Regions from separate parts of the Chromobacterium sp. INPA-IVC genome, predicted to be linked through region 1. Evidence: riboswitches for the same ligand, from Rfam matches in the RefSeq annotation. Region 1 holds a riboswitch; the other holds the start of a gene.
The links. Region 1 has a riboswitch for glycine ahead of gcvT (glycine cleavage system aminomethyltransferase GcvT). Riboswitches for the same ligand answer to the same signal wherever they lie in the genome.

Region 1 (14,749 bases):
AAGCCCTCCACGGCCCGCTCAGGGTCGGCGAAGGAAAACGCCGGGTGCAGGCTGGCGGTCAATACCCCCCGCTCCGCCAGAGGCTGCAACAAGGAAACGTCGCCCGCGCCGCTGGCGTGAAATACCACACTGCCCTCCGGCGCCACGCCCGCCGCCGCCAGGCCGCGCGCGCAAGATGCGATTGCGGCGTCAGGCACCGCCAGCAGATACAGATCGGCCGGGGCCAACTGCCTCATATCGCTCACCAACCGCCCGGAGCCGACAAAGGCGCGCGCCTCCTCCAGCGGCGGCAAGCGCCGCCCCATCACATCGAGCAGACGATACGCGCCGCTCACCGCCGCCAGCCTGGCCACGCTGCGCCCCAATCTGCCCAACCCCACCACCGTCAGTGTTTGCATACCTTATATATACCTGGCCCCAGCCCCTGATTCGATGGCGACATTGTAGGTGATTTCCGCCAACCTCTTCCGCCGCGCCAGCCTCCCCCGGCCCCGAAAGCGCTTGATTCCGCAGCCAAAACACCTCACCGCTCAGCAGTTGATGCGTTTTTGTGCAACTTACTTAATATGGAAAATTTCAAATAGAATCAATAAGTTGAATACATTCTGCATTAACAAATAGTCAAAAAATGGAATATCTACTCCATTTACAGAGCCAATGCTTTCTTTTATCATGATCGAAAGCGAATTCATGTGGATGCTATCCGCGCCTGCAGGATTCACTTCAAGTCACGTTGATTTTTCAGCCCGCCCCTTCCGGACGGGCTATTTTTTTGCCGACTACAGGCAAGCATCCTCACAAAACCCAATAATCATAAGCATTTAATAACATTGATGCTTTTTTGCAACAACATACAGCGCATCATAAAATCACAGTAACAATCCTGACAATTCAGCAACTTACAACAAACAAAATCGAATTTAAGATTGCGCAAAACACAACATCAGTTGCTTGATAGCAACACAATTCGGCAGGTGAAGTTGCATTTTCACAACCCAGCCAATAGCATTTGCTCACATTCCTAAACCTAAAAAAGGATGACTTGACCATGAAAAAGAGTCTGATCGCCCTGCTGGTAGCCACCCTGCCGGCTGCCGCTTTCGCCGATGTAACCATCTACGGCAAAATCAAAGCTGGCGTTGAATACAACGACAACGGCGTTACCAAGCAAACCAATATCGACGACCTGGGTTCCCGTATCGGCTTCAAAGGTACTGAAGATCTGGGCAACGGCCTGAAGACCATCTGGCAAGTTGAAACCGGCTACTCTGTTGACGGCAACCCGTCCCAGTACGGCTCTTCGAACAGCGGCACCCTCGCTAACCGCAACACCTTCCTGGGCCTGCAAAGCGATCTGGGTACTCTGCGTTTCGGTAACGTGTCCAACTTCCTGGACAGCGATATGGGCACCGTTGACACCTGGGAATACTCCAGCAACGCTCTGGGCCTGGGCATCTTCACCCGCGACGCTACCCGTCTGAAGAACTCCGTGCGCTACGATCTGCCGACCGTGGTTCCGGGCCTGACCGCCGCTCTGCAATACGGCGCCAAGGAAACCAAGGGCGCAGTATCCTCCGACCGCGAAACCTACAACCTGGGTCTGGGCTACGAGAACAGCGGCTTCTTCGGTAAGTACAACTACAGCCACGAAAGCAAAGCTGCTAGCAACGTTGCTGTCGTTGTAGACAAAGCTACTGGCAAAATCGTGTCTGTTGGTGCCGTAGATGCCAATCACGTTGCTGTTGCCGGCTTCGGTCTGAACGATACTGCCAACGAAAAGCATCGTCTGGAAGTTGGCTACAACGCCAACAACCTGTTCGTTGGCTTCGGCTACCAACAAGCTAAGGGTGGTCTGGATGTACTGGGCAGCACCTGGGGCAGCCAAGTAATTACCGCTGCACTGGTTCCGGCAGGCCAAACCATCAGCGCCAACGGCAAGGTCAAGACCCGCGAGTACGCTCTGACTACTGCTTACACCTTCGGTGCTATCACTCCGAAATTCACCTACGCCCACGGCGACAAGGTTGAAGTTGGCGGCGTGAAACTGGATAACACCAAGTACGATCAGTACGTACTGGGCGTTGACTACGCTCTGTCCAAGCGCACCACCGTCGGTGCTCAATACGGCCAAATCGCTGTTGGCGGTAGCTACGTTGTTAATGGCGTGAAGTACGAAAACAAAGACCTGAAGTCCTTCGGTCTGAACATGGTTCACGCCTTCTAATTCAACGGTTCGACGCAAGAACCTGCGAACTTAGACGCAAAAAAGACCCGCTTCGGCGGGTCTTTTTTCATGTCCGTTTCAAATGGATAAAACAATCCTAGCGGCTAACGCCGCACAATCGCATATCCCGCCCCAGCTAGCCGATCAACTCCAAATTCAATAGATAAAGAAAACCCCGCCGCAAGCGACGGGGTTTTAGCTGAAAAACGGATATTCAGAACGGCAGCTGGTAAACCGGGTTGCGGGTATCCGCCCCTTCCTGCCGTATCCGCTCCAGTTCGGCCCTCAACGCGGACAGCAGCCATTGCTCGCGCATCTTGTCTCCTTCCGGATGTTCGGCCAGCGTGCGGTACAGCGCCATGCCGTGCATCGTGGTCATCATGGTGAGCAGGGTGGCGAAGAAACCGGTGGAGATCGCGTAGCGCGGGAACAGCGAGGCCATCATCGCGACGAAGCGGTCGCGGAAATAGGTGCTGGAGCTGCCGAGGAAGATGTCGCGCAGATCCGGCGTGGTGCGCGCTGCCATCAGCAGCTCCAGCAGCACGATGTGGCGCGGCGACATCACCAGCGCCTTCATCAGCGCGATGATGCGCTCCTCCTCGGACATGCCGGCCGGCAATTGCGCCGCCAGCGTCAGCGCGGATTCGAAGATGTCGTCCACCACCTTGCGCCCCACCGGCTGCATCAGCTCGTTCTTGGTGGCGAAATGGCGGAACAGCGCGCCCTGGGACACGCCAGCCCGGCCGCAGATCAGCTGCACGCTGGTGCCGTGATAGCCGCTTTCCAGCAGGCATTCGATCGCCGCCTCCACCAGTTTGCCTATGGTGGACTCCCTGCGGCTTTGCTGTGTTCGTCTAGTTTGCATCTATTGTTTTATCATTTATCGGCCCGAGCCCGGCGCATGATACGCGAAAGCGCATGCTCAAGCGAGGGCGGGCACATTCTAAGAACAAGCAAGACACGCCAACGGCAAGGCGCTCCTCTCTCTCCCAGCGGCCGCGCCAAGCGCGACCGCTTCAGCAATACTACCAAATCCCGGCGGTCTGCATGCAACTGGCAACACGTCGCTGCGCCACGCATAAGCGCTTTGTCGCGGCGACGCCCCATCCTGCGCGCCATCGAGCATTATCTCCGCCCAGGAGAAATGCGGCTTTGCTCTGGCGCAAGCATGCCAAAAAAGAAAGAGACCACTCTGTTTATAAAACAAAGTGGTCTATTTTTACTCGGGAAACCGCTTATTTCAAGCCCACTGCGGCGAAATTGACCCGGCCATAAGGATTAACCACATAGCCCGTCACCTCCTTGCGCGCCAAACCATAGGCGATGGGATGCGCCAACGGCAGCCACAACGCTTGTTCATGGATGGCGTGCTGGGCCGCCTGGTATAGCTTGGCTCTGGCCTTGAAGTCGCTGGTTTTCTTGCCGTCGGCGATCAGCTTGTCCAGTTTGCCGTCGCAATAACGGGCGAAATTGGTGCCGGACTGCACCGCGGAGCAGGAAAACTGCGGCGTCAGGAAATTATCCGGATCGCCATTGTCGCCGGCCCAGCCCATGAACAGCATCTCGTGCTCGCCGGCCTTGCCGCGCTTGATCAGCTCCCCCCACTCCAGCACCTTGATCTGCAGCCGGATGCCCACTTTGGCCAAGTCGGCCTGCAACAGCTCCGCGCCGGCCTTGGGATTGGGATTCAGCGTGCTGCCGCTGGGGCGCACCCACACAGAAACATCAAAACCGTTGGGATAACCCGCCTGGGCCAGCAGCTTCTTCGCCTGCGCCGGATCATAGGCATAAGGCTTGATGGTCTTGTCATAGCTCCAGGTATTGGGCGGATAGACCAGGCTGGCGGCGCTGGCGGCATTGCCGAACACCGTCTTCAAATAGCTGGCTTTGTCGAAGGCGAGATTGATGGCCTGTCGCACCTGCGGGTTGTCCAGCGGCTTCTTCTGGCTGTTGAAGGCGACGAAGGCGGTCATGAAGGCCGGCGTCTGCGACACCTGCAGCTTGCCGTCGGCCTTGGCCGCCTGCACATCCTGCGGCTTGGGCGACAGCGCGATCTGGCATTCGCCGGCGCGCAGCTTCTGCAGCCGCACATTGGAATCCGGCGTGATCGCGTACACCAGCGCCGAGACCTTGGGTTTGGCGCCGAAATAACCCGGATTGGGCGCGTAGCGCACCAAGGCGTCCTTGGCGAAGCTCTTGAACACGAAAGGGCCGGTGCCGACAGGCTTGCTGTTGAGTTCGCCGGTCTTGCCAGCGGCCAACAGCTGAGACATGTATTCGGCGGAGTAGATGGAGGCGAAGCCCATGGTCAGGCTGGACAGGAAGGTGGCTTCGGGATAATTGAGCTCGAAGCGCACCGTCAGCGGATCGAGCTTGCGCACAGCCTTGATCAGCTTGGGAAACTGCATCGCCTGCGCGTGCGGATAGCCGGCCGGCGCGGTCTTGTACCAGGGATTGTCGGGGTTCAGCATCCGATCGAAGGTAAGCGCCACGTCGTCGGCGTTCAGCTTGCGCGTCGGCTTGAAGTAGTCGGTGTTGTGGAAGCCGACGTTGGGCCGCAGGTGGAAGGTGTAGTTCAGGCCATCCGCGCTCACTTCCCAGCTGCTGGCCAGCCCCGGCTGCAGCTTGCCGGCGGCGGCGTCGTACTCCACCAGGCGGTTCATCAATACGTCGGCGGAAGCGTTGGTGGTGACCAGCGAGTTGTACTGCACCACGTCGAAGCCTTCAGGGTTGGCGTCGGTGCATACGGTCAGGGGCTTGGCCGCGAAAGCGGCCATCGGCAACAGGGCCGCCAGCGCGGCGGCGCACAATGTCTTCATCTCATTCTCCTTGCCGCAGGCCGGAACATGCCGCCTGCATTACCGGCATAGGGTAAGCGAAGAATGCCGCGAATCCAACGATTTAATCCACATATTGATATAAAGAGGCCGTCCATGGCGCCCGGCGACCGTGGAGGAGAAACGATAATCGGGGGCCGCTCTCGCCTCCCCCGCTATCGACAGCGCTAGAACAAGCGCTGCAGGAATTCCTGCGCGGACAAGGCTGGGCTGCACAGATAGCCCTGGTATTCCTGGCAGCCGCGCTCGGCCAGCCAGGCCAGCTGCGCTTCGGTTTCCACGCCTTCCGCCACCATGTTCAGTCCCATCATCCGGCACAGAGTCGTGATCAGTTCGGTGATGGCCGGCTTGTCGTCCAGATCGGCGATGAAGGAACGATCTATCTTCAGCGAGGTAAGCGGATAGCGCTGCAGGTAGGCCAGATTGGAATAGCCGGTGCCGAAATCGTCCACCGCGATGCGCAGCCCCAGCGCGCGCAAGGCCTGCAAGGTGTTCATGGTTTGCTCATCGTGCCCCAGCAATACCGACTCGGTGATCTCCAGCTCCAGCTTGTCCGGCTGGCAGCCGCTGTCGGCCAGTATCTGCTCCACCAGGCCAGGCAGGCCGGGATCGACAAACTGGCTGGCGGACAGGTTGACCGACACCAGCAAGTCCAGCCCCCGATCTCGCCACTGGCGCTGCTGGCGCGCGGCCTGAACCAGTATCTGCCGGCCCAGCTCCATCACCATGCCGCAATCCTCGCAAATGGGAATGAAGCTATCCGGCATCAACAGGCCGCGCAAGGGATGGCGCCAACGCGCCAAGGCCTCGGCGCCGACCACCTGTCCGCTGGCGATGTCCACCCGCGGCTGGAAATAGGCGATGAATTCGCCGTGCTCCAGGCCGCGGCGAATATCGTTCTCCAGCGCCAGCTGCGCCTGGCTGCGCGCCTCCAGCGCCGGCGTGAAGAACATCAGGTTGTTGCGCCCCGCATCCTTGGCGGCGTACATCGCCAGATCGGCGTGGCGCATCATCTGCTCCAGGTCCAGCGTCCGGCCTTCGCATACGCTGACGCCGATAGACGCCGACACGCCGACGTCCATGCCCTCCAGCCGCATCGGCACCGCCAGCGCCTGCAGGATGCGCCGCCCCAGCGCCTCCGCCTGCTCCGCCACCTGCGGCGCGCTCAGCATCACCAGGAACTCGTCGCCGCCCAGCCGCGCCGCCCTCTCGTCATGGCCCAGCAGGCCGACCAGCCGGCCGGCCATCCGGATCAGCAGCTCGTCGCCGCAGGCGTGGCCCAGCGAGTCGTTGACGTTCTTGAAGCGATCCAGGTCGATGAACATCAGCGCCACCTGGCGGCCATTGCGCAGCGCTTGCTGCAGATGCGGCAGCAATTCGCTGCGGATGCCGTTGCGGTTGGGCAAGCCGGTCAGCACGTCGTGATTGGCCAGGAAGCTGGCGCGCGCCTCGGCGTGCTTGAGATCGGTGATGTCCACTTCGCTGACCAGCAGCGCGTCCTGCCCGGTGACCGCGTCGCGGCAAGCGCGGGCCGACACCTCGTGCCAGCGCATGCCCTCCCGCGTATTGACCCTCGCCAGCAGCCGCGATTCGCCGCAGGCGGCCACGCCCTGCCGCAACTGCTGCCAGTCGCTGTCGTGGACGAAATGCTGGCGCCAGCCTTCGCCGGCCACCGCCACCTGCTCGCGCGAGGCGGGGTTGCGATACAGCGCGCCGCCGTTGCCATCGTAAAGCGTGATCAGCACCGAGGTGTGCAACAGCGCTTCCGTGCTGCGCAGGGACGCCGGGTCGGCGCTGAGGCTGTTCTGCGCCTCGCAGAACATCAGCATCCGGCCATTCACCCGTATGCCGCGGAACTTCACCTTGAGCACGCTGGGCCGGCCGTTGGGATACAGCGTCCAGCTTTCCACGAAACAGGCGCCTTCGCGCTCGAAGTCCTGCTGATACTGGGCCAGCCTTTGCGCCACCGACACCGACATGTCCTGCGACATGTCGCGCGCCTGCAATTCCAGCAAGCTGGCCGCTCCCCACACCTGCAATCCGGCCTCGTTGGCCCAGAACACCCGCTTGTGGTCGATATCGAAAATCCATACCGGCAGGCTCAAGGCCTCCAGCAGCTCCAGGTCGCCCCCCTGCCAGGAAAGTACGCTTCTTATCGGCATGTCCGCCGCTAACCTTTTATTTATTCATCAAAAAAGCGCCGCGCGACTGCCATCGCGGGCGCCTGCCATTGTAACAAACACGTCTCATTTCCTGACGCGTTTTTTGCTCATCGAGGAATCAGGCCCGGGCGATCCTGGCCCGATGCACATTCCCGCTATGCATTCCCGCAATGAGAAACAGGGCTGACGCCCTGTTTTCTTGATTTGCGATCGCGCTCAGGCGGCCTGCTTATGGGCGAACAGCCTGGCCATGCTGTGATGGTGCGGATGCCCATGGCTGAGATCCAGCGCGAACTCCTCCTGGTACGCCAGAGGCGTCAATCCGGAAAACTGCTCGCGCAGCTCTCCCGGCTGGTAGTAGTGGCGGACATAAGCCGCGGTTTCGCTGACGCCCCCGCCCGTTCCGGCGCAGCCGGGGTCGTCCACCATGAACACCGCGGCGAACAGATAGCCGCCGGGTTCCAGCCCCTCCATCATCGCCTGGGCCAGCCGCTCGCCGGCGGCGGCGTCGACATGGTCCAGCGCGGTATAGGCGACAATGATGCGGTAACGCTGCGGCTCGATTTCCAGCTCGGTCAGATTGACCACCTTGCCGCTGACATCCAGACGCCGCCGATCAGCCTGCTCGCCCATCTTGGACACGGCCTCGGACGACTCGTCCACGCCGAACATGGAGAATCCGCGTTTCGCCAGGTACAGCGCGTTGCGCCCCTGGCCGCAAGCCAGGTCCAGCCCCCTGCCGCCGCCGCCCACGCCGTACTTCTCCAGGAAATACATCAGCGACAACGCCGGCCGGTCGCCATAAAACGAATCGTTCCCTCGATAAAAAGCATCAAAATTAGCGACACACATTTCCGCTCACTCCCGCTCGCCTCTTGCTCAAATATGCGCCTGCGCGCCTTCCCCGCCAGGCCGCGTTGCATCCCCCTTAGTGATAGTTCGTACATGAACGTATGACTACTTAGTTACTATTTCTAAGTATTTACCCTTACACATTTATCAGACATAAAAAACCCGCCGACTGAATGCGGCGGGTTGAGGCTGAACCGGCAAGGCCGGCAGACGTTTACGCGTAGTTTTCCATGCCCGGGCAGCTGCATACCACATTGCGGTCGCCATAGACATCGTCGATGCGGTTCACGCTCGGCCAGAACTTGTTTTCCAGCACGTAAGGCAGCGGGAACAGGCCCTGCTCTCGGCTGTACGGGCGGTTCCAGTCGCCGGCGATGTCGGCCTTGCTGTGCGGCGCGTTGCAGAGAGGATTGTTGTCCGCCGGCCATGCGCCGCTTTGCACCTGGTCGATCTCGGCGCGGATAGCGGCCATCGCCGCGATGAAGCGGTCCAGCTCGGCCTTGGGCTCGGATTCGGTCGGCTCTATCATCAGCGTGCCCGGCACCGGGAAGCTCATGGTCGGCGCGTGGAAGCCGTAGTCCATCAGGCGCTTGGCCACGTCCACTTCGGTCACGCCGGAAGCGGCCTTCAGCGGGCGCAGGTCGATGATGCACTCATGGGCGACGCGTCCGTTGGCGCCGGTATACAGCACCGGGAAGTGCTCGGCCAGGCGAGTAGCCAGATAGTTCGCCGACAGCAGCGCGTTCTCGGTGGCCTGCTTCATGCCTTCCGCGCCCATCATCGCGATGTACATATACGAGATCGGCAGAATGGAGGCGGAACCGAACGGCGCGGCCGACACCGCGGTCTGGCCTTCCACCGCGCCCGGCACCGGCGCCACCACGTGGTTGGCGATGAACGGCGCCAGGTGGGCCTTGAGGCCGATCGGGCCCATGCCCGGGCCGCCGCCGCCGTGCGGGATGCAGAAGGTCTTGTGCAGGTTCATGTGCGACACGTCGGCGCCGATATCGGCCGGACGGGTCAGGCCCACCTGGGCGTTCAGGTTGGCGCCGTCCATATAGACCTGGCCGCCATGGCTATGGACGATCTCGCAGATCTGTTTGATGCCCTGCTCGAACACGCCGTGGGTGGACGGATAGGTGATCATCAGCGCGGCCAGATTGGCGGCGTGCTGCTCGGCCTTGTCCTTCAGATCGGCCACGTCGACGTTGCCGGCTTCATCGCACTTCACCACCACCACCTGCATATTCATCATCTGCGCAGTGGCCGGATTGGTGCCGTGCGCCGATTGCGGAATCAGGCAGATGTCGCGGTGGCTCTCGCCGCGCGACTCATGGTAGCGGCTGATCGCCAACAGGCCGGCGTATTCGCCCTGGGCGCCGGAGTTGGGCTGCATCGAGATCGCGTCGAAGCCGGTGATCGCCTTCAACTGCGTCTGCAGGCCTTCGATCAGCTGCAGATAGCCGACGGTCTGCTCGCGCGGCGCGAACGGGTGCATATTGGCGAATTCCGGCCAGGTGATCGGGATCATCTCGCTGGTGGCGTTCAGCTTCATGGTGCAGCTGCCCAGCGAGATCATCGAGTGGTTCATCGCCAGGTCGCGGTTTTCCAGCTTCTTCATATAGCGCAGCATCTCGTGCTCGCTATGGTGGGTGTTGAACACCGGGTGGGTCAGGATGGCCGACTCGCGCTTGAGCGCGGCCGGGATCGCGTCCTGGGCGGCGGCGTCCAAAGCGGCGATGTCGGCCGGCTTGCCGGTGAACAGCTCGATCAGACGGGCCAGGTCCGACTCAGTGGCGGCCTCATGGAAGGCCACGCCCAACACGGTCTTGCCGACGCGGCGCAGGTTGTAGCCGGCGGCCAGCGCGGCGGCGTAAATGGCGTCGGCCTTGGCCGCCTCCACCTGCACGGTGTCGAAGAAGCGGTCGAACGCCAGCTTGCCGCCGGCCTCTTTCACCGCGTGGGCGAAGATCGCAGCCAGGCGATGGATGCGGGCGGCGATGCGCTGCACGCCCTCCGCGCCGTGGTAGACCGCGTACAGGCCGGCGATATTGGCCAGCAGCACCTGGCTGGTGCAGATGTTGGAGTTGGCCTTCTCGCGGCGGATGTGCTGCTCGCGGGTCTGCAGCGCCATGCGTAGCGCGGTCTTGCCCTTGGCGTCGATGGACACGCCGATGATGCGGCCCGGCGCCGAGCGCTTCATCTCGTCCTTGAACGCGAAGTAAGCGGCGTGCGGGCCGCCGAAGCCCATCGGCACGCCGAAGCGCTGGGTGTTGCCCAGGGCGATGTCGGCGCCCATTTCGGCCGGCGACTTCAGCGCCACCAGCGCCATCACGTCGGCGGCGACGGCGACCACGCCGCCCTTGGCCTTGATGGCCGCGATGTGCGGGGTCAGGTCGATCAGATCGCCGGCTTCGCCCGGATACTGGAACAGCGCGCCGAAGTAATCGCCGTTGCCAGCCTCTTCCGGATGGCCTTGCACCAGCTCGAAGCCGAAGTACTTGGCGCGGGTCTTCATCACATCCAGCGTCTGCGGCAGCACGCGGCTGTCGACGAAGAAGCTGGCGGATTTGGACTTGGACACGCGCTTGGCCATCGCCATCGCCTCGGCGGCGGCGGTAGCCTCGTCCAGCAGCGACGCATTGGCCATTTCCAGGCCGGTCAGGTCTATCACCATCTGCTGGAAGTTCAGCAATGCTTCCAGACGGCCCTGTGCGATCTCGGCCTGGTACGGGGTGTAAGCGGTGTACCAGCCCGGGTTTTCCAGCACATTGCGCAGGATGACGGTGGGCGTCAGCACCGGGTAGTAACCCAGGCCGATGAAGGACTTGTTGACCACGTTCTTGGATGCTACCGCCTTCAGCGCGGCCAGCGCCTCGGCTTCCGGCTGCGGCGACGGCAGATCCAGGCGGCGGTTCAGGCGAATGTCGGCCGGCAAGGTCTGGTCGACCAGCGCGTCGATGGACGGCACGCCGACAGCGGCCAGCATCTCGGCGCGCTCGGCGTCGGACGGGCCAATGTGGCGGGCGATGAATTCGTGGTGATTGAAGAGTTCGGAGAGCGACATGCTTGGGACTTCCTTCTTTGCGGCGGCCTGCGCGAGGCCGCGCCGGGAAAAACAACGCCCCGGCGTCTTGCGACGGCGGGGCGGTCAGGCTATCAGGCGCCGATTTCCTTGGCGTAGGCGGCGGCGTCCATCAGGCCGTCCAGATCCGCGGCGTTGGCCGGCTTGATCTTGAAGAACCAGCCGTCGCCGTACGGATCGGTGTTGGCCAGCTCCGGCTCGCCTTCCAGCTCCTCGTTGACGGCCAGCACTTCGCCGGCGATCGGACAGTAGACGTCGGAAGCGGCCTTCACCGACTCCACCACGCCGGCCTGCTCATCCTTGGCCAGCTTCGCGCCGACTTTCGGCAGCTCGACGAAGACGATGTCGCCCAGCAATTCCTGCGCGTGCGCGGTGATGCCCACGGTGACGGAACCGTCGGCTTCCAGGCGCAGCCACTCGTGGCTGTCGACGTATTTCAGTTCGGCGGGAATGTTGCTCATCTTGAAGTTCTCCAGCTTAAGATCAGATCAATGGTGACGGCAGTCGCCTAGAGGCGCTGCCCGATTATTCGAAAACTTTCTTACCGTTGCGCACGAAAGGCATCTTCACCACGCGCACATCGGTCAGCGTGCCGCGCAGATCCACCTGGGCGGCGGCGCCGGTGGCGGCCGGCACGCGAGCGATGGCGATCGAGTGCTTCAACGTCGGCGAGAAGGTGCCGCTGGTGATCACGCCTTCGCCGACGCCCTCCACCACCACCTTCAGGCCCTCGCGCAGCACGCCGCGGCCTTCCAGCACCAGGCCCACCTGCTTCATCTTCACGCCGGCGGCCTTTTGCGCTTCCAGCGCCTCGCGGCCATTGAACTTGCGCTCGGCCGGCTCCCAGGCGATGGTCCAGCCCATGCCGGCTTCCAGCGGCGACACGGTCTCGTCCATGTCGTGGCCGTACAGATTCATGCCGGCTTCCAGGCGCAGCGTGTCGCGCGCGCCCAGGCCGATCGGCGACACGCCGGCGGCTTGCAGTTGGTTGAAGAAGGCGATGGCCTGGTCGGCCGGAACCATGATTTCCAGGCCGTCTTCGCCGGTGTAGCCGGTGCGGGCGTAGAACCATTCATCCTGCGGCAGGCCTTGAAACACTTTCAACGCGCGGATGGCGTCGGCCAGTTCCGGCTTCACGGCGCAGACTTTGTCTATGGCTTGCGGGCCCTGCACCGCCAGCATCGCCAGATCGCGGCGTACCTTGAGCGCCACGTCGAGGCCGGCCTTCTGGCTTTCCATCCAGGCCAGGTCTTTTTCGGTGGTGCCGGCGTTGACCACCATGCGGTAGCCATAGGAAGTGAGATAGACGATCAAGTCGTCGACGACAGTGCCTTCCGGAGTCAGCATGCCGGAATACAGCGCCTTGCCCTCGAAGCCGAGCTTGGACACGTCGTTGGCGATCAGTTTTTGCAGCCAGGCTTTGGCGTCGGAGCCGGTGATGTCGACCACCGTCATGTGGGAAACGTCGAACATGCCCGCGTCGGTACGGACGATCTCATGCTCTTTCAGCTGGGAACCATAATGGATGGGCATTTCCCAACCGGCGAAATCGACCATCTTGGCGCCGGCGGCGAGGTGGGCTTCATACAGCGGAGTACGTTTCGGGGCCGTCATGGCGCGGTTCCTTCGAGCAAAGTGTGGATATCCTCTATCAACCACACCCCTCTGTCCCTGCACCTGAGATTTTCCGGCCGGATAAGCCGTTAGCCCCTTCGGTGGACGCCGCGCGGGCGCCGCTCTCCAGATTGCGCGAACCGGCTGCCGCCGGCCGATAATACAGTCCTTTTGCCTGAGCGATTGCGGGTGCGCTTGCGCCTTCGGCGGCGGCCGAAAAGCCGCTCTCTCCTGTATGACCCGGCGATTATGGTGTCAATATCCGGGCCTTGGCAAGCCAATATTATTTCTATATCAAACAGTCTGAATAAATGTTTTTCAAGGAAAAAAACCGCTCATCCTCATGCATTGAAATGGTTCGAAAACGAAAAAAGCGCAGGCTTTCGCGCTGCGCTTTTTCGCTGACCGGAACGTCGTTCAATCCCCAACGAACCGTTCCTTCAACTGCCAGACATAGATGGGCAGGCCCATCAGCAACAGCAACATGCCCCACATGACAATATCGGCGCCGGAGCCGTACAACGCCCACAGCGAGTAAACGAAGCCGATGCCGGCGAAGAAGCCGGGAGCGACGTAATCCTTGGGCGCGAACTCCTTGCCGCGCATCAGCATGATGGCGATCAGCGCCATCGAGCAGAACGCGTACGGCAGCAGCGTAGTGGCGGTGGCCAGCAGGATGATGAATTCGAAGATCTTCACCCCGCTGTCACCGCCGGCATACTTCATCGCCATCAGAATGGTGACCAGCGCGCTGGACAGCACCAGGCCGAAGATGGGCACGCCGGCCGCGTTGCGCTGGTCGAAACGGCTGGGGAACAGACCATCCTTGGCCGCGGCCGCCGGCACGTGCGCCTGCATCAGGCTCCAGCCGTTGAGCGCGCCGAAGCAGGACACCACCGCGCCGAAGCCCACCAGCCAGTAGCCCCAGTCGCCCCACATCAGTTTGGCCGCGTCAGCGAACGGCGCCTGCGAAGCCGCCAACGTATCCGCCGGCATCAGGCCCATCAGCGACACCGTGGACAGGATGTAGAGCACGGTGGCCAGCAAGGTGCCGATCACGGTGGCGCGCGGGATGGTCTTCTCCGGCTCCACCACGTCGCCGGCCGGCACCGACGCCGACTCCAGGCCGAGGAAGGCCCACAACGTCAGCGCCATCGTCGCGGACAACGAGGACAGCAGCGGCTTGTTGTGCGGGTTGAATGTCAGATTTTCCGGCTGGAAATGGAAGAAGCCGATGAAGGTGACCGCCGCCAGCGGCAGCAGCTTCAGCAGCGTGGTCACCACCGCCACCACGCCGGAGCTGCGCGCGCCGCGGCTGTTGATCCAGGTGACGATCCAGATCAGGCCGATGGCGACCGCGCCGGCCAGCGGCTCGTTGTGCCCCAACACCGGGAAAAACACCTGCATATAGCTGGTGGCCGCCACCGCCAGCGCGGCGTTGCCGGCCCACAGCGCGATCCAGTAGCCCCAAGCGATCCAGAAACCGGCGAAATCGCCGAAGCCCGCGTGGATGTAGGCGTACGGCCCGCCCTCGCGCGGCAGGATGGCCGACAGGCGGGCGAACACCAGCGCCAGGCAGATGGCGCCGCAGGAAGTCAGCAGCCAGCCCAGCATCGACACGCCGCCGAAGGGCGCCAGCGAAGCCGGCAGCAGGAAAACGCCGGAGCCTATCATATTGCCCACCACTAGGGCGGTGCACATCCAGACTCCGAGCGAGCCCTTCTTTTTAGTGGAACTGTTTTCGTTCAAACCTGACTCTCCGTGGGAACGAAAGCATCGCGCGCCGGGGTGGTCGCACCCGGCGTCAGACATGCGCAAAGGTCAAAACCGCATCGGCAGGCCTATTGGCCATGGCTTCAAGATAGCTGAAGCCGGAACGCTCGGCTGCGCCGCAGCCGGGTGCGGCCTGCCGCCGCGCCAAAAAAAGGGCGCATTAAAACACAGTTTTGACGTAAAAACATGTCGCATTGACGAT
Region 2 (14,749 bases), on a different contig from region 1:
GCGCCGGCGCGTACATCGCGGCGATGTCGTCGCCCTCCACCTCGCGGTGGTCGCGCAGGCCCGGCTCTTCCTGCACGTGCTGGTGCAGCTCTCCGCCCAGCGCGACGTTGATCTCCTGGAAGCCGCGGCAAATGCCCAGCAGCGGCACGCCCTCCTCCAACGCCAGGCGGATCAGCGGCAGCGTGGTGGCGTCGCGGCGCGGATCGTGCAGCGTGCCCACCCGGCTATTGGGTCCGCCGTAGTGGCGCGGCTCCACATTGGACGGCGAGCCCGGCAACAACACGCCGTCCAGCGTCGCCAGCGTGGCGCGCAGCAGCGCGTCGTCGCCCAGCGACGGAATCAACACCGGCAGGCCGCCCGCCCCGCCGGCCGCGGCGGCGATGTATTTGTCGCCCACCGCGTGAAACGGCAGCAGGCCGATCATTTTCAGATCACACGGGATGCCTATCATTGCTTGCGACATGGCTTGCTGCGCTCCTATCAGCTTGCGGCCTTGATGGCCTCTATCGGATCGACGTAAGCGTGGCCTAGGTCCCGCGCCACCGCCTGGTAGGTGACCCGCCCGCGGCAGACATTAAGTCCGTTGCGCAGGTGGGCATTGTCCAGCAGCGCCTGGCGCCAGCCTTTGTTGGCCAGCTCCAGCGTGTATGGCAGCGTAGCGTTGGTCAACGCCTGGGTGGAGGTGCGGGCGACGCCGCCCGGCATATTGGCCACGCAGTAGTGGACGATGCCGTCCACGGTGTAGATCGGGTCCTGGTGGGTGGTGGCCCGGCTGGTCTCGAAACAACCGCCCTGGTCTATCGCCACGTCCACCAGCACCGCGCCCGGCTTCATCGTCTTCAGCATCGCGCGCGTCACCAGCTTGGGCGCGGCCGCGCCGGGAATCAGCACCGCGCCGATCACTAGGTCGGCGTCGCGGATGCTGTCGTCGATGTTGGCGCCGTTGGACATCAGGGTCTTGATGCGGCCGCCGAACACCATGTCTATCTCTTTGAGCCGGGCCAGCGATTTATCGAGGATGGCGACGTCGGCGCCTGCGCCCATCGCCATCCGCGCGGCGTTCAGCCCCACCACCCCGCCGCCTATCACCACCACTTTAGCCGGCGCCACGCCGGGCACGCCGCCCAGCAACACGCCGCGGCCGCCCTGCGCCTTTTCCAGCGCGTGCGCGCCGGCCTGGATCGCCATCCGGCCGGCCACTTCCGACATCGGCGCCAAGAGCGGCAGGCCGCCGCGCTCGTCGGTGACGGTTTCGTAGGCGATGGCCACCGAGTCGGACTCGATCAGCAGCTTGGTCTGCTCCGGGTCCGGCGCCAGGTGCAGGTAAGTGAAAAGAATCTGGCCCGGGCGCAGCATCCGGCACTCCACCGGCTGCGGCTCCTTGACCTTGACGATCATGTCGGCGCGCTCGAACACCTCTTCCGCGTTGGAGGCGATGGACGCGCCGGCCTGGATGTATTGCTCGTCGGTAAAGCCGATCGCGAGACCCGCGTGGGTCTGCACCAGTACCTTGTGCCCGTTCGCCACCAGCTCGCGGACACCGGACGGGGTCAGACCCACGCGGTACTCATGGTTTTTGATTTCCTTCGGAACGCCGATCAACATAGTCGTCTCCAACTGGTTTTGCCCTGCACAGGCAGACAAACGCCGTTTAAGAAAATTCACATCCCGCTTGCCCTTTCAACTTGATTCTGACTATAAAACCTGGCCGTTGCAAAGATATTCGATTTTGCGACGCAGCAAGCACATTTGCCTTCTATCGCGCTACAATGCCGCAGTTGTCTAAAATTATTAACATACTGATGGAGCAGGAAGAATGGATGTCGGCGCACGCTTGAGAATGGTCAGAACGCGGTTCGGATTGTCGCAAAGAGAGCTGGCCAAACGCGCGGGCGTCACCAACGGCACCATCTCTCTGATCGAGCAGAACCGGGTAAGCCCTTCGGTCAGTTCCCTCAAGAAGGTGCTGGAAGGACTGCCGATAACCCTGGCAGAATTCTTCACTTTCGACGCCGAGCCGGCGCAGCCGCGCGTGTTCTACCAGGCGGACGAGCTGCCCAACCTCGGCAACGAGGACATCAATCTGATGCTGGTGGGCACCGCGCACGACAAGCGCGACATCGCCATCCTGCGCGAACGCTACGTGCCCGGCGCCGACACCGGCCCGGACATGCTGGTTCACGAAGGCCAGGAAGGCGGCGTGATCATCCGCGGCAGCATAGAAGTGACAGTGGGCAACGACAGCCGGGTACTGGGCCCGGGCGACGCCTACTACTTCGACAGCAAGCTGCCGCACCGCTTCCGCAATGTCGGCGACGACATCTGCGAGGTGGTGAGCGCCAGCTCGCCGCCCACATTCTAAGAGGGAAACATTTTGAAGCTGGCTTACACCATTATTTACGTGCCGGATGTGCCGGCTTCACTGCGCTTCTTCGAATCCGCCTTCGGCTTCAAGCGCAAATTCCTGCACCAATCCGAAACCTACGGCGAGCTGGACACCGGCGAAACCACGCTGTCCTTCGCCCAGCATGAGCTGGCCGCCGGCAACCTGCCCGACGGCCACATCCGCGCCGACGAGTCCGCCAGGCCGCTGGGCATGGAGATCGGCCTGGTCACCGGCGATGTGGAAGCCGCCCACGCGAAAGCGCTGGCGCACGGCGCGGCCGAGCTGTCGCCGCCGAAGACAAAACCCTGGGGACAGACCGTGTCCTACGTGCGCGCGCCAGACGGCGCGCTGATCGAACTATGCAGTCCCGTTTCAGCCTGAAAGCTTAATTCCGCTCAACAACATCACTCGACGAGGAGAGCAGCATGGCCCGCAGTCACGCCGAATGGAAGCAACTTGCAGCAGAACTGAAGATTGAAGGCCGCGCCTTCGTGAATGGCGAATACCGCGACGCCGCCGAGGGCAAGCGCTTCGATTGCGTCAACCCCGCCAACGGCGCCAAGCTGGCCGAGATCGCCCACTGCGGCGAAGCCGACGTGGAGGCCGCGGTCAAGGCCGCCCGCCGCGCGTTCGAGTCCGGCGTCTGGTCCGAACTCGCGCCGCTCAAGCGCGCCGCCGTGCTCAAGCGCTTCGCCGCGCTGATCCGCGAGCACGCCGACGAGCTGTCGTTGCTGGAAACGCTGGACGCCGGCAAACCCATCGGCGACACCACCGCCGTCGACGTGCCGGCCTCCGCCTACTGCGTGGAATGGTTCGCCGAGGCGATCGACAAGGTGGGCGGCGAAGTGGTGCCGGTCGATCCCAAGCTGGTCGGCCTGGTGACCCGCGAGCCGATCGGCGTGGTGGCCGCGGTGGTGCCGTGGAACTTCCCGATCCTGATGGCGAGCTGGAAATTCGGCCCGGCGCTGGCCGCCGGCAACGCCGTCATCGTCAAGCCGTCGGAGAAATCGCCGCTGACCGCGATCCGCGTCGCCGCGCTGGCCAAAGCGGCCGGCATCCCGGACGGCATCTTCCAGGTGCTGCCCGGCGCCGGGGACGTCGGCCGCCTGCTGGCGCTGCACATGGACGTGGACTGCGTCGCCTTCACCGGCTCCACCAATGTGGGCAAGCTGATCGCCGGCTACGCCGCCCAATCCAATCTGAAGCGGGCGTGGCTGGAGCTGGGCGGCAAGTCGCCGAACATCATCCTGCCGGACTGCCCGGACCTGGCCCTCGCCGCGCGTTCCGCCGCCAGCGGCATCTTCTACAATATGGGCGAGGTCTGCACCGCCGGCTCGCGCGTGCTGGTGCACAAGGACATCAAGGAGCGCTTCCTCGAGGAGTTTAAGAAGGCCGCCGCCGGCTTCTTCCCGGGCGACCCGCTCGATCCGGCCACCAGCATGGGTGCCATCGTCGACGAGATCCAGTACCGCAAGGTGCTGAACTACATCGACAAGGGCCTGAGCGAAGGCGCCAACCTGCTGCTGGGCGGCAAGGCCGTGCATACCGACAAGGGCCTGTTCATCGAGCCCACCGCCTTCGACTGCCCGAGCGACGACCTGACCATCTGCCGCGAGGAGATCTTCGGACCGGTGCTGTCGGTGATCACTTTCAGCGAGCTGGACGACGCCATCCGCATCGCCAACGACACCGCCTACGGACTGGCGGCCGCGGTGTGGACCTCCAACGTCAGCACCGCTCACCAGGTATCGCGCCGCCTGCGCGCCGGCACCGTGTGGGTGAACTGCTATGACGAGGGCGGCGACATGAACTTCCCCTTCGGCGGCTATAAACAGTCCGGCAACGGCCGCGACAAGTCGCTGCACGCGCTGGAGAAATACACCGAGCTGAAGAGCACGCTGATCAAGCTGTAACCCTTCGCGCCGGCCGGGTTCCGTCCCGGCCGGCGGCCTGCCCTCCCGCGCCGGATGGCGCCCTTCCCAAGCCAGCCTCGCCCCATCGCGGAGCGCCCGCCCCGCCTGTTTTTTGCGCTTGCCCCGTTCCCAAACAGCCACGCCCGGCCCGACAAGCGCCCTCGCCATAGCCAGCCCGGGGTAGCAGCCGCCAGCAGCGCGGCTATTATTGAAATCAAAGACTTCCGGATGGCGCGTTAGCATGCAGCGAATTTACAGACTTGCCGTTGTCGGCCTGCTATGGCTAACGTCCCTTGCCCATGCCGCGGAAAACAATCCCGCCTGCCCTTCCGGACCGCTCAAAGTAGGATTTTACGAATACGGCCTGGCCTATCGCGACGGCCGCGGCTACGACGTGGACCTGATACGGGAAATCGCGCGTCGCCTGCGCTGCCCCATCGCCAGCGAAAGCGTCTTTCCATGGGTTCGGACCCTCAAGCTGCTGCAAATCGGCGAAATCGACATCGCCACCTCCGCCACCCCCACGCCGGACCGCCTCCAATACGCCTGGATCTACACCTACAAGCACAGCAAGAGCATGGTGTTGCTGCGCACGGAAGTCCAAGCCCGCACATTGGCAGCCTTGCCGAACGATCCGAAGCTCCGATGGGGCGTGATCCGCGGCTGGAAATTCAGCCCGATGCAAGACCAGCTGCTAGCCGAGCTGGCGAAGAGAAACAAGGTGGTGGCGGCGGTCGACGAAAATGATTTGTACAAAATGCTGGCCGGAGGCGTCATCACCGGCGCGCTTGCCCACCTCACCAGCTATGACGACTGGCTCCAGGATCCGAATATCCGCAAACAGGTGGTCGTGCTGGATCTGTTTCCCGATGTCGAGGCGACAGCGGGCGGCGTGGCGCTCAGCAAAAAACGGTTTCCGGAATCCGCGGCCGAGCTATGGCATGCGGAACTAAGAAAAATGTATCGCGACGGGAGCTTGCGCGAGATATTCCGTCGTTTCCTGAGCGAAGAAACCACGGACTACCTGCTGCGCGCGCCGGTTCTCTGACGATGGCAGCGCCGTCCACGCCCAGGACTGCGGCGGCGCTGGAAACCGGCATTTCAGCGATATGCCCAGGGGAAGAAGAAGCAATATTCAGAGGTGACATACGAAATGCGGCGAAACATTCCACCCTTGCTTGCCCTGCTGCTCTCCGCGACCAGCCTGGCCGCGGCCAATCCTGCCTGCCCCAACGGTCCGCTCAAGATCGGCTACTACAAGATCGGCGCCGCCTACCGCGACGGCAAGGGCTATGATGTGGACATGGTCCGAGAGCTGTCCCGCCGGCTGGGCTGCCCCATCGCCAGCGAGACCGAATTGCCCCGGCTGCGCGCGCTGAAAATGCTGTCCAGCGGACAAATCGACGTCAGCCCATCCACCTTGGCTTCGCCGGACCGGTTGCAATACTCATGGATTTACCAATACAACCACACCAAGAACATGGTGCTGCTGAACCCGGCCGTCCAGGCCAGAACCTTGGCTGCGCTGCGCGAAGACCCGGCGCTGCGCTGGGGCGCGATACGCGGCTACCACCACGGCCCCTCGCAAGACAAGCTGCTGGAAGAACTGAACGCCCGGCGCAAGGTAGTGATCGCCACCGACGAGGACGATCTGTACAAAATGCTGAGCAGCGGCGTGGTCACCGCGGTTTTCGCCCAGCCTTTCAGCTACGGGCGCTGGATGCGAGAGCTGCCCAACGCCAACCAGATCGTGGTGCTGGACCTGTATCCGGAAACCGACATGGTCGCCAGCGGCCTGGCGCTGAGCAAGGCGCGGTTCAGCCGCGCCGCCGCCGAGAAATGGCATCAGGAGCTGCTGAAAATGTACCAGGACGGCAGCCTGTACGACATCCTGCGCCGCTATCTGAATGAGAGCGCCGCCAAGCAGATGATGCAAAAGCCGCTGGAATGATGCGCAAGCTCCCCTCGCCTCGGCTGGCCGGCTGGCTGATTCCGCTCCTGCTGCCCCTGGCCGCGCAGGCCGGCAATCCCGCTTGTCCGCAGGGCCCGCTGGCCATTGCCTACTACGACTTCGGCGTCGCCTACCACCAGGGAAAGGGCTACGATGTCGACTTGGTGCGCGAGCTGGCTCGGCGGCTTGATTGCCCGATCCGCACGGAGACGGACTACCCGCGCATCCGCGCGCTCAAGCAACTGGAAATCGGACTGGCCGATATCGGCTCCTCAACCTTGATCACGCCGGAACGCCAGCGCTATCTGTGGCTGTATCCCTACAACCACAGCAAGAACATGGTGCTGCTGCCGCGCGCCAGCCGGGCCGATTCGCTAGACGACCTGCTCAAGTCCTCCTCCCTGCGCTGGGGAGTGATACGCGGCTATCGCCACAGCCCCGCCCAGGATCGGCTGCTGAACGACCTCGCCCAGCAACACAAACTGGTGATCGCGGAAAGCGAAGACGACCTGTATCGCATGCTGATCAACGGTTTGGTGGATGTCGTTCTCGCGCACCCCATCAGCTACGATCCATGGTTTCGCGCCCACCGCGCCGAACAACTGATCAACGCGCGCGACTTCTTCCCCGACGCCGACACCATCTCCGGCTCCATCGCGCTGAGCAAGGCGCGGTTCACGCCGGCCGCCGCCGAACTCTGGCATCAGGAGCTGCGCAGGATGTACCACGACGGCGCCTTGCGCGCGATCCTGCGCCGCTACTTGAGCGAAGCCAGCGTGGATCAAGTGCTGAAGCTGCCGCTGGAATGACATGGACGCAAAAAAGCCCGGCTCGAAAGCCGGGCTTTTTCATGGCCAGCCGGTATTACAGCGCCAGCTTGGCGATGGCCTCCTTGGCCATGTGAATGGAGGTGGCGCGCTTGTCCGGACCCATATTGACTGCTTCGGCGCGGATGATTTCCACATCGCTGACGCCCAGGAAGCCCAGCACTTTCACCAGATAGTCTTCCTGGAAGTCCATCAGGCTGCCCTGCTCGCCGCTGTGCACGCCGCCGCGGGCGGACACCAGCACCACTTTCTTGTCCTTCACCAGGCCCACCGGGCCGGTTTCGGTGTACTTGAAGGTGCGGCCGGCGGCGAACACGCGGTCGATCCAGCTTCTCAGCTGCGTCGGAATCGAGAAGTTGTACATCGGCGCGCCGATCACCAGCACGTCCGCCGCCAGGAATTCCTCGATCAACTGCTCGCTCAGCGCGGCTTCGCTGCGCTGGGTCGCGGTCCAGTCGGATTCGGGCGCGAAACGCGCGCCGACGATTTCGCCGGACAAGTGGGCGATCGGGTTGGCGGCCAGGTCGCGGTAGCTGGTTTCCACATTGGCGTGGCGCTGGCGCAGGGTGTTGGCGACGACGGCGGACAGTTCGCGGGTGACGGAGTTGTCGGCCAGGATGCTGGAGTCGAGGTGAAGCAGTTTCATGGTCTGGGTCCTTCGGGGTTCGATTGCGATGAGTGGATGATAGATATCCGCAACAATCAGGACTAGACTGTTAAAATCGGAAACATTGTTCCATCAGTGAGACAATCATGCAGGACCTGAACGATCTCTTGTACTTCGCCAAAGTCGTCGAGCACGGCGGCTTCATGGCCGCCGGACGCGTGCTGGGCATTCCCAAGTCCAAACTGTCCCGCCGCGTGGCCGAGCTGGAAGCGCGGCTGGGCGTTCGTTTGCTGCAACGGACCACCCGCCGCTTGTCGCTGACCGAGATCGGCGGCCAGTACTATCAGCATTGCCAGGCGATGCTGGCCGAGGCCGAGGCGGCCGACGAGGCGGTGCTGCACAGCAGCGCCGAGCCGCGCGGCCTGATCCGCGTCAGCTGCCCGGAGCTGCTGTCCAAAACCATGCTCAGCGCCGCGCTGCCGCGCTTTCTGGCGCTCCACCCGCAGGTGCGGGTGATCCTCGACGCCACCAACCGCCGCGTCGACCTGATAGAAGAAGGCGTGGACGTGGCGATCCGGGTCCGCAACGTGATCGAAGACAGTTCCAGCCTGGTGGTGCGCCGGCTGGGACGGAGCCGGGTGATCCTGGTGGCCAGCCCGGCCTTTCTGGAAAGCCACGGCGAGCCGGCGGCTCCGGAACAGCTAGCCGCCCTGCCCGCGCTGACCATGAGCCGCCCGGACGGCCGCGGCCAATGGGTGCTGCTGGACAATGTCGGCCAGAGCTACACCATCCACCTGGACACGCCCAGACTGATGACCGACGACATGATCGTGCTGCTGGAAGCGGCCATCGCCGGCATCGGCGTCGCCGCGCTGCCAGCCAACGTTTGCCACCAGGCGCTGGCGGACGGACGGCTGCGGCACATCCTGCCGCAGTACGACTTTCCCTGGGGCATTCTGCACGCAGCCTTCCCCACCCGCCGCGGCTTGTCGCCGGCGGTGCGCGCCTTCATCGATTTCGTCTCGGAACAGCTGATCAGCGAGGAAATGGCCGGCGACTGGCAGCGCGCGGACATCCGCCCGGCATGACAATTGCTTCATCCCCGGTTTCCCGCACACGATGGTTGAAAACATGTTCACGCTGCGCCCGCTGGCCGAAACCGACTCCCTGGAACAACTGACCGCGCTGCTGCACCGCGCCTACGCCCAGCTGGCCGCGATGGGCCTGCGCTACACCGCGGTGGACCAGAGCGTGGCCGTGACCCGCCGCCGCATCGCCGGCGGCCACTGCCTGCTGGCATGGCGCGGGAATGCGCTGGCCGGCACCATCACAGTGCATCACCCGCAACCGGCCTCGCCCTGTCCGCAATTCCGCCAGCCGGACGGCGCGGTGCTGATGCAGTTCGGCGTCGATCCCGTCTGGCAAGGATGCGGTCTAGGTTCGCAACTGATGGACGCCGCAGAGGCCTGGGCCCGCAGCCAGGGCTATCTTCGCATCCGCCTGGACACCGCCGAACCCGCGTCCCATCTGGTAGAACGCTACGGCAAGCGCGGCTACCGCGTCGAAGCGCCGCTGCAATGGCCGGACAAAGCCTACGCCAGCGTGGTGATGGTCAAGGAACTGGAAACGGCCGCCGCGACTCGAACTCCTGTTTGCGCCGCAACAAATTGATGGCTGTACGCCACATATCGGCGCCAGACCATTCGCATTTATTGCATCGCAGCAGATAACGAGTACAGTGACGGCCATGGCTCGCGATGAGCCGTCGCGTCTTTTCCTACCGTTCAAGAACAAGGGGTTGCAATGTGGTCAACTGCTGCAGTTCAAGACGGGAAGTTCCCGTTCCCTCAACCGTTGTTTGATTACTGGCTGGACGCCTGCCAGCGCGGCATCCTGTATTGGGACACGCTGTACCGCCGCGGCGAAGCCTACCTGGAGCACTGCGAAAGCGGCAAACCGCCGGTGCTTGTTTTCGACTACCGCATCATCATGGACGCCCGCGAGCTGCCCGATCCGGCCAACTACGCGCTGGCGGCGATCCAGCCGCCGTCGAACTGCCCGCCCACCGATCCCTCCAAGCGCCCCTTCGTCGTCATCGACCCCCGCGCCGGCCATGGGCCGGGCATCGGCGGCTTCAAGATGGACAGCGAGATCGGCATCGCGCTGCAGCAGGGCCATCCCTGCTATTTCGTGATGTTCTTCCCTCAGCCGGTGCCGGGCCAGACCATAGAAAGCGTGGCCAAGGCCGAGGGACACTTCCTCAAGCGCGTCAACGAGCTGCACCCGGACAGCGACGGCAAGCCCTTCGTCATCGGCAACTGCCAGGGCGGCTGGGCGCTGGCGATGCTGGCCTCGGTGGCGCCGGAGCTGGTCGGCCCCATCCTGCTGGCCGGCTCGCCGCTGTCGTACTGGGCCGGCGTGCGCGGCAAGAACCCGATGCGCTACGCCGGCGGCCTGAACGGCGGCACCTGGACCGCGTCGCTGGCCGGCGATCTGGGCAACGGCCATTTCGACGGCGCCCATCTGGTCGAGAATTTCGAAAAGCTGGACCCGGCCAACACGCTGTGGAAGAAGTCCTACAACCTGTACGCCAAGATCGACACCGAGCCGCAGCGCTATCTGGACTTCGAGCGCTGGTGGGGCGGCCATTACCTGCTGAACAAGGCGGAAATGGAGTGGATCACCCAGAAGCTGTTCGTCGGCAACGAGCTGGTCCACGGCAAGATCACCAGCCATGACGGCAAGGCCCGGGTGGACATGCGCAACATCCGCTCGCCCATCATGGTGTTCGCGTCCTGGGGCGACAACATCACGCCGCCGCAACAGGCGCTGAACTGGATCGCCGATCTGTACGACAACGCGGAGGACATCCGCAACAACGAACAGACCATCGTCTACTGCCTGCACAACAAAGTGGGCCACCTCGGCATCTTCGTGTCCGCCGGCGTCGCCAACAAGGAGCACAGCGAATTCGCCAGCGCGCTGGACCTGATCGACGTGCTGGCCCCCGGGCTGTACGAGGCCGTCATCGAGGACATCGCGCCGGACGCGCCGGGCCAGGAGTACATCGAGGGCCGCTACATCATCCGTTTCGAAGCCCGCGACGTCTCCGACATCCTGGCCCTGGACGACGGCCGCGACGACGAGCGCGCTTTCGAAGTGGTGAAGCGGGTATCCGAGATCAACCAGGGCCTGTACGACCGCTACGTCTCGCCCGCGCTGCGCGCCGCCAGCAACGAGGCCGGCGCCCGCCTGCTGCGCGAGCTGCACCCGGCCCGGCTGGAGCGGACGCTGGTATCGCCGAAAAACCCGTGGCTGTGGTGGCTGCCGGACCTGGCCGACAAGGTGCGCGAGCAGCGCCGGCCGGTCGCGGCCGACAATCCGCTGTGGATGTGGCAGGAACAGCTATCTGGCTTCATTGTCCAGTCGCTCGACCATTACCGCGATCTGCGCGACGCCGCGCAGGAGCAGCTGTTCCGCGCGATCTACGAATCGCCGCAGCTGGCGACGCTGGTCGGCGTCGCGCCGGCCGGCGAGCCGCGCAGCCAGGCGCTGACCTGGGAAAGCCGCGAACTGGCCCGACTGAAGCGCGAAGCGCTGGACCCCAGCTTCGAGCAAGGCACGCTGGCAGACGGCTTCGTGCGGCTGCTGCTCTACGTCAGCATCGGCATCGGCGTGGTGGACGAGCGGCCCTTCAACGCCATCCGCCGGGTGATGCGCGACGTGCGCCACGAGTACCCGCTGACGCTGATGCAGTTGAAGGACATCGTCCGCCACCAGGTGGCGCTGGTGCGGCTGGACGCGCCGCGCGCGCTGCGCGGCCTGCCCCTGCTGCTGCCGGATGCCCGCCGCCGCCATCAAGCCTGGCTGTTGGCCCGCGATCTGCTGGCGCTGAACGGTCCCATCCCTGCCGAGCACCAGGCGCGGCTGGACCAAGTGGCCAAGACGCTGGAGCTCGACGCCGCCGCCGCGATCCGCGCCGCCTCTCCCGCAGCTCGGGCTGAAGCGGAGCCTGCGGTCCGCTCGCAGATCCCGGTCGAGGCCGCCCCCGCCGTTTCGCTCCCCGTGGCCAAGCCCGTCTCCGGCAAAACCGTTTCCGCGAAGGCTGCGACAAGCAAGCCCGCGCCGGCCGCCAAACCATCGGCGAAAACCGCCAGGCCGGCAGCAAGCAAACCGGCCACAACGAAGCCCTCGCCGGCAGCCAAAACGCCTGGAAAAACCGCCAAGCCCGCAGCGCCTAAGCCAACGTCGGACGAGATCAAGCCGATAGCCAAGCCTGCCGCGCGGACAAGCGCTGCGAGAAAGCCTACTGGCAAAGCCAACGGCCAGGCGCCAGGCGCGTCTCCAGCCGCTTCAGCGCCCGGCAAACGAGGCAAGGCGTAAGCCATGCGCGGGAACCGGGGCGACTCGGTTCCCGCATTGACTATTGCAATAGCGAAAGCTAATATTCCACTTCTGCGGGAGAGAGGGGCCATGCCCCCGCCGAAGACGCAAGCTCCCATAATCGCTCAGGCAAACGTACCGCAGCGCAGTATCGATTCAAGCCGATTGGAGAGAGGCCGCCCCGCGCGGCCCACCGAAGGGGCAAGCGGCCAAAGGCCGCGCAACTCTCAGGTAAAAGGACAAGGGGAGAGGCTGTTACCCAACCCGGAAACCGTCCAGGAGTTTGCCTTGTCCGCTCATCCATGCCTCGGCGCGAGCCTTTCGCGTCTCATTTCTGTTTTCCGTCATCCGCGCGCCATCGCTCCGGCTGGCATTCCATCGTTCCACCCCCATAAGATTTCATCATGCTGACCCTGATCTACCTGATCGCCATCACCGCGGAAGCGATGACCGGCGCGCTGGCGGCCGGCCGCCGCCACATGGACATTTTCGGCGTAGCCGTCATCGCCTTCCTCACCGCGCTGGGCGGCGGCACGGTGCGCGACATCGTGCTGGGCCGCTATCCGATAGGCTGGACCCAGCATCCGGAATACGTGCTGCTGGTGGTGGCCGGCGGCCTGGCCGCGGTCCTGGTCGCCCGCTACATGCGTCATCTGAACCGCCTGTTCCTGATCCTGGACGCGCTGGGCCTGGTGGCGTTCACCATCATCGGCTGCGACGTGGCGCTGGGCATGGGCTACCACCCGGTCATCATCGTGATGGCCGGCATGATCACCGGCATCGCCGGCGGCATTCTGCGCGACGTGCTATGCAACCGCGTGCCCATCGTATTCCGCCGCGAGCTGTACGCCAGCGTGTCGCTGCTGGTGGCCATCCTGTACCTGGGCCTCAACCATTTGGCCATGCCCCACGACTGGAACGTGATCGCCAGCTTCGCCTTCGGCCTGGCGCTGCGCCTGGTCGCGCTGTGGCGCGAATGGCAGTTGCCGGTATTCGCCTACCGGCACGACCACCACTGAGCCCCAAGACAAACACCCCGCCCTGGCGGGGTGTTTCGCATTCTGGGCACCCGCGCCGCGACGCCGCAGGCTCCGGCCCCCTGCTTGCCCTGCCCAAGCCCCGCGCCCGCGCAAGTGGCAATGGATATTTGACACACACCAACCACCCAATGTAAATAAGAAGCCCCTGATATCCCGCCGCTGACCAGCCGACATCACCATGCATATTTCCGGCTCCGCCTTTCGCCGCCTTATCCTGCGCCTGCTGCTGGCCATCCCCGCGCTCTTGATCTGCTACCTGCTCGCCGCGCTGGCGCTGGGACTGCTGCCCAGCAACCGCGGCTGGGCGCCGCCCGCGAACGGCATCCCCATCTACCTGGACAGCAACGGCGTGCACACCAGCGTGATCATGCCGGTCAAGACCGATGCGCAGGACTGGACCGCCGCCTTTCCTCCGGAACACATCCGCCGCCCAGACCTGTACGCGCGCTCGCCCTACATCTCCATCGGCTGGGGCAGCAAGGTATTCTTCCTGACCATACAAAACTGGGAAGACCTGAGCGCCGGCAAGGCATTGGCCGCGCTGGCGTTCGACCAAAGCGTGCTGCACGTGGAATACCTGCCCCAGCCCAAGGAGGGCAAGGACACCCGGCGCATCCTGATCAGCCCGGAACAATACCGCCGGCTGGCGGACTTCATCCGCCAAAGCGCGCCGCTCGACGCCCACAACCGGGCCTTGCAGGAAACCGGACGCCACTACGGCGACAACGACGCCTTCTACGCCGCCCATGGCCGCTACAACCCCATCGTCACCTGCAACCAATGGACGCGCGACGCGCTGGCCGAAGCCGGCGTGCGCACCGCGCTGTGGTCCCCTTTCGTCCAGCCACTGTTCTGGCAGCTGGAGAAATGAATGGTGGACAGGTCGCAATTCTCCAATCTGAAAATCGAGACGCTCAGGCAGACCATTACCCGCTCCAGCGAAGCGCGGCAATTGACTGCTCTGAACGAAGACATGATGCCTGAAACCGATGCCCTGCCAATGCCTGCATCGAAACCAGCGCATCAATATTCATACCCGCCTAGTCTATGGCGCCACCGATCCAGTGAACGCGCAAGAATTGCGCTCACTGGAACAATGGCTGCCAGAACACTCGACTCATTCACCAAACTACAAGCCCTAAAATGCACGCCCCTCTCGACTCTACTTTGAACGATGGCGAAATCGACGTGGAACTGCCCCTCACGCTCCAAGCCTCCCTCAGCCATCACCGGCGAATGATGCTGGCCATCTGCGCGCTCGCCATGCTGTCCGCGCTGATGTACCTGCTGGCTCCTCACTGGGGATGGCTGGCCGGCAGCGCCGTCTTGCTCTCCCTTGCCGCGCTGACAAGCTGGGCCTACCGAACTCCGCCACAAATTCAACTGGACGAAACCGGGTTTCGGATCACCGGCGGCAACAGACGCATGCAGCGCGATATCCGCTGGAAAGACATCGAGCGCGTCAGCGTCATCCACCTCGGCATGGGACAAACCTACGTTTGCTACCAGCACACCAAAGATTCGGGCAAATCCAGACCGCCCGGTGGCCTGATGCTGCCCTTCATATTCACCTTGCCCGTAGAGGAGCTTGCCGCGCTGATGGAAGCTCTGCGCCAGGCAGCCGGCGACACTGCCGCCGTCC

Region 2: it holds a riboswitch for glycine, as region 1 does, so the genes downstream of both, ACX17K_RS00135 (trimeric intracellular cation channel family protein) here and gcvT (glycine cleavage system aminomethyltransferase GcvT) in region 1, are expected to answer to the same signal.

Annotation. Positions count from the first base shown of each region.
Region 1 is NZ_JBTNLS010000006.1:303,340-318,088, forward strand. It holds gene ACX17K_RS13215 (Rossmann-like and DUF2520 domain-containing protein) at 1-398, opposite strand, end outside; gene ACX17K_RS13220 (porin) at 1,049-2,224, shown strand; gene ACX17K_RS13225 (TetR/AcrR family transcriptional regulator) at 2,439-3,089, opposite strand; gene ACX17K_RS13230 (ABC transporter substrate-binding protein) at 3,460-5,043, opposite strand; gene ACX17K_RS13235 (putative bifunctional diguanylate cyclase/phosphodiesterase) at 5,229-7,223, opposite strand; gene ACX17K_RS13240 (class I SAM-dependent methyltransferase) at 7,440-8,000, opposite strand; gene gcvP (aminomethyl-transferring glycine dehydrogenase) at 8,290-11,142, opposite strand; gene gcvH (glycine cleavage system protein GcvH) at 11,235-11,621, opposite strand; gene gcvT (glycine cleavage system aminomethyltransferase GcvT) at 11,686-12,774, opposite strand; glycine riboswitch at 12,816-12,914, opposite strand; glycine riboswitch at 12,928-13,018, opposite strand; gene ACX17K_RS13260 (amino acid permease) at 13,192-14,475, opposite strand.
Region 2 is NZ_JBTNLS010000001.1:25,275-40,023, reverse strand. It holds gene ACX17K_RS00195 (gamma-glutamyl-gamma-aminobutyrate hydrolase family protein) at 1-463, opposite strand, end outside; gene ald (alanine dehydrogenase) at 481-1,605, opposite strand; gene ACX17K_RS00185 (cupin domain-containing protein) at 1,817-2,362, shown strand; gene ACX17K_RS00180 (VOC family protein) at 2,375-2,767, shown strand; gene ACX17K_RS00175 (aldehyde dehydrogenase) at 2,812-4,299, shown strand; gene ACX17K_RS00170 (substrate-binding periplasmic protein) at 4,541-5,347, shown strand; gene ACX17K_RS00165 (substrate-binding periplasmic protein) at 5,453-6,250, shown strand; gene ACX17K_RS00160 (substrate-binding periplasmic protein) at 6,247-7,059, shown strand; gene ACX17K_RS00155 (FMN-dependent NADH-azoreductase) at 7,115-7,723, opposite strand; gene ACX17K_RS00150 (LysR substrate-binding domain-containing protein) at 7,831-8,772, shown strand; gene ACX17K_RS00145 (GNAT family N-acetyltransferase) at 8,816-9,355, shown strand; gene ACX17K_RS00140 (DUF3141 domain-containing protein) at 9,488-12,067, shown strand; glycine riboswitch at 12,133-12,218, shown strand; glycine riboswitch at 12,223-12,320, shown strand; gene ACX17K_RS00135 (trimeric intracellular cation channel family protein) at 12,472-13,086, shown strand; gene ACX17K_RS00130 (TIGR02117 family protein) at 13,286-13,978, shown strand; gene ACX17K_RS00125 (hypothetical protein) at 14,251-14,749, shown strand, end outside.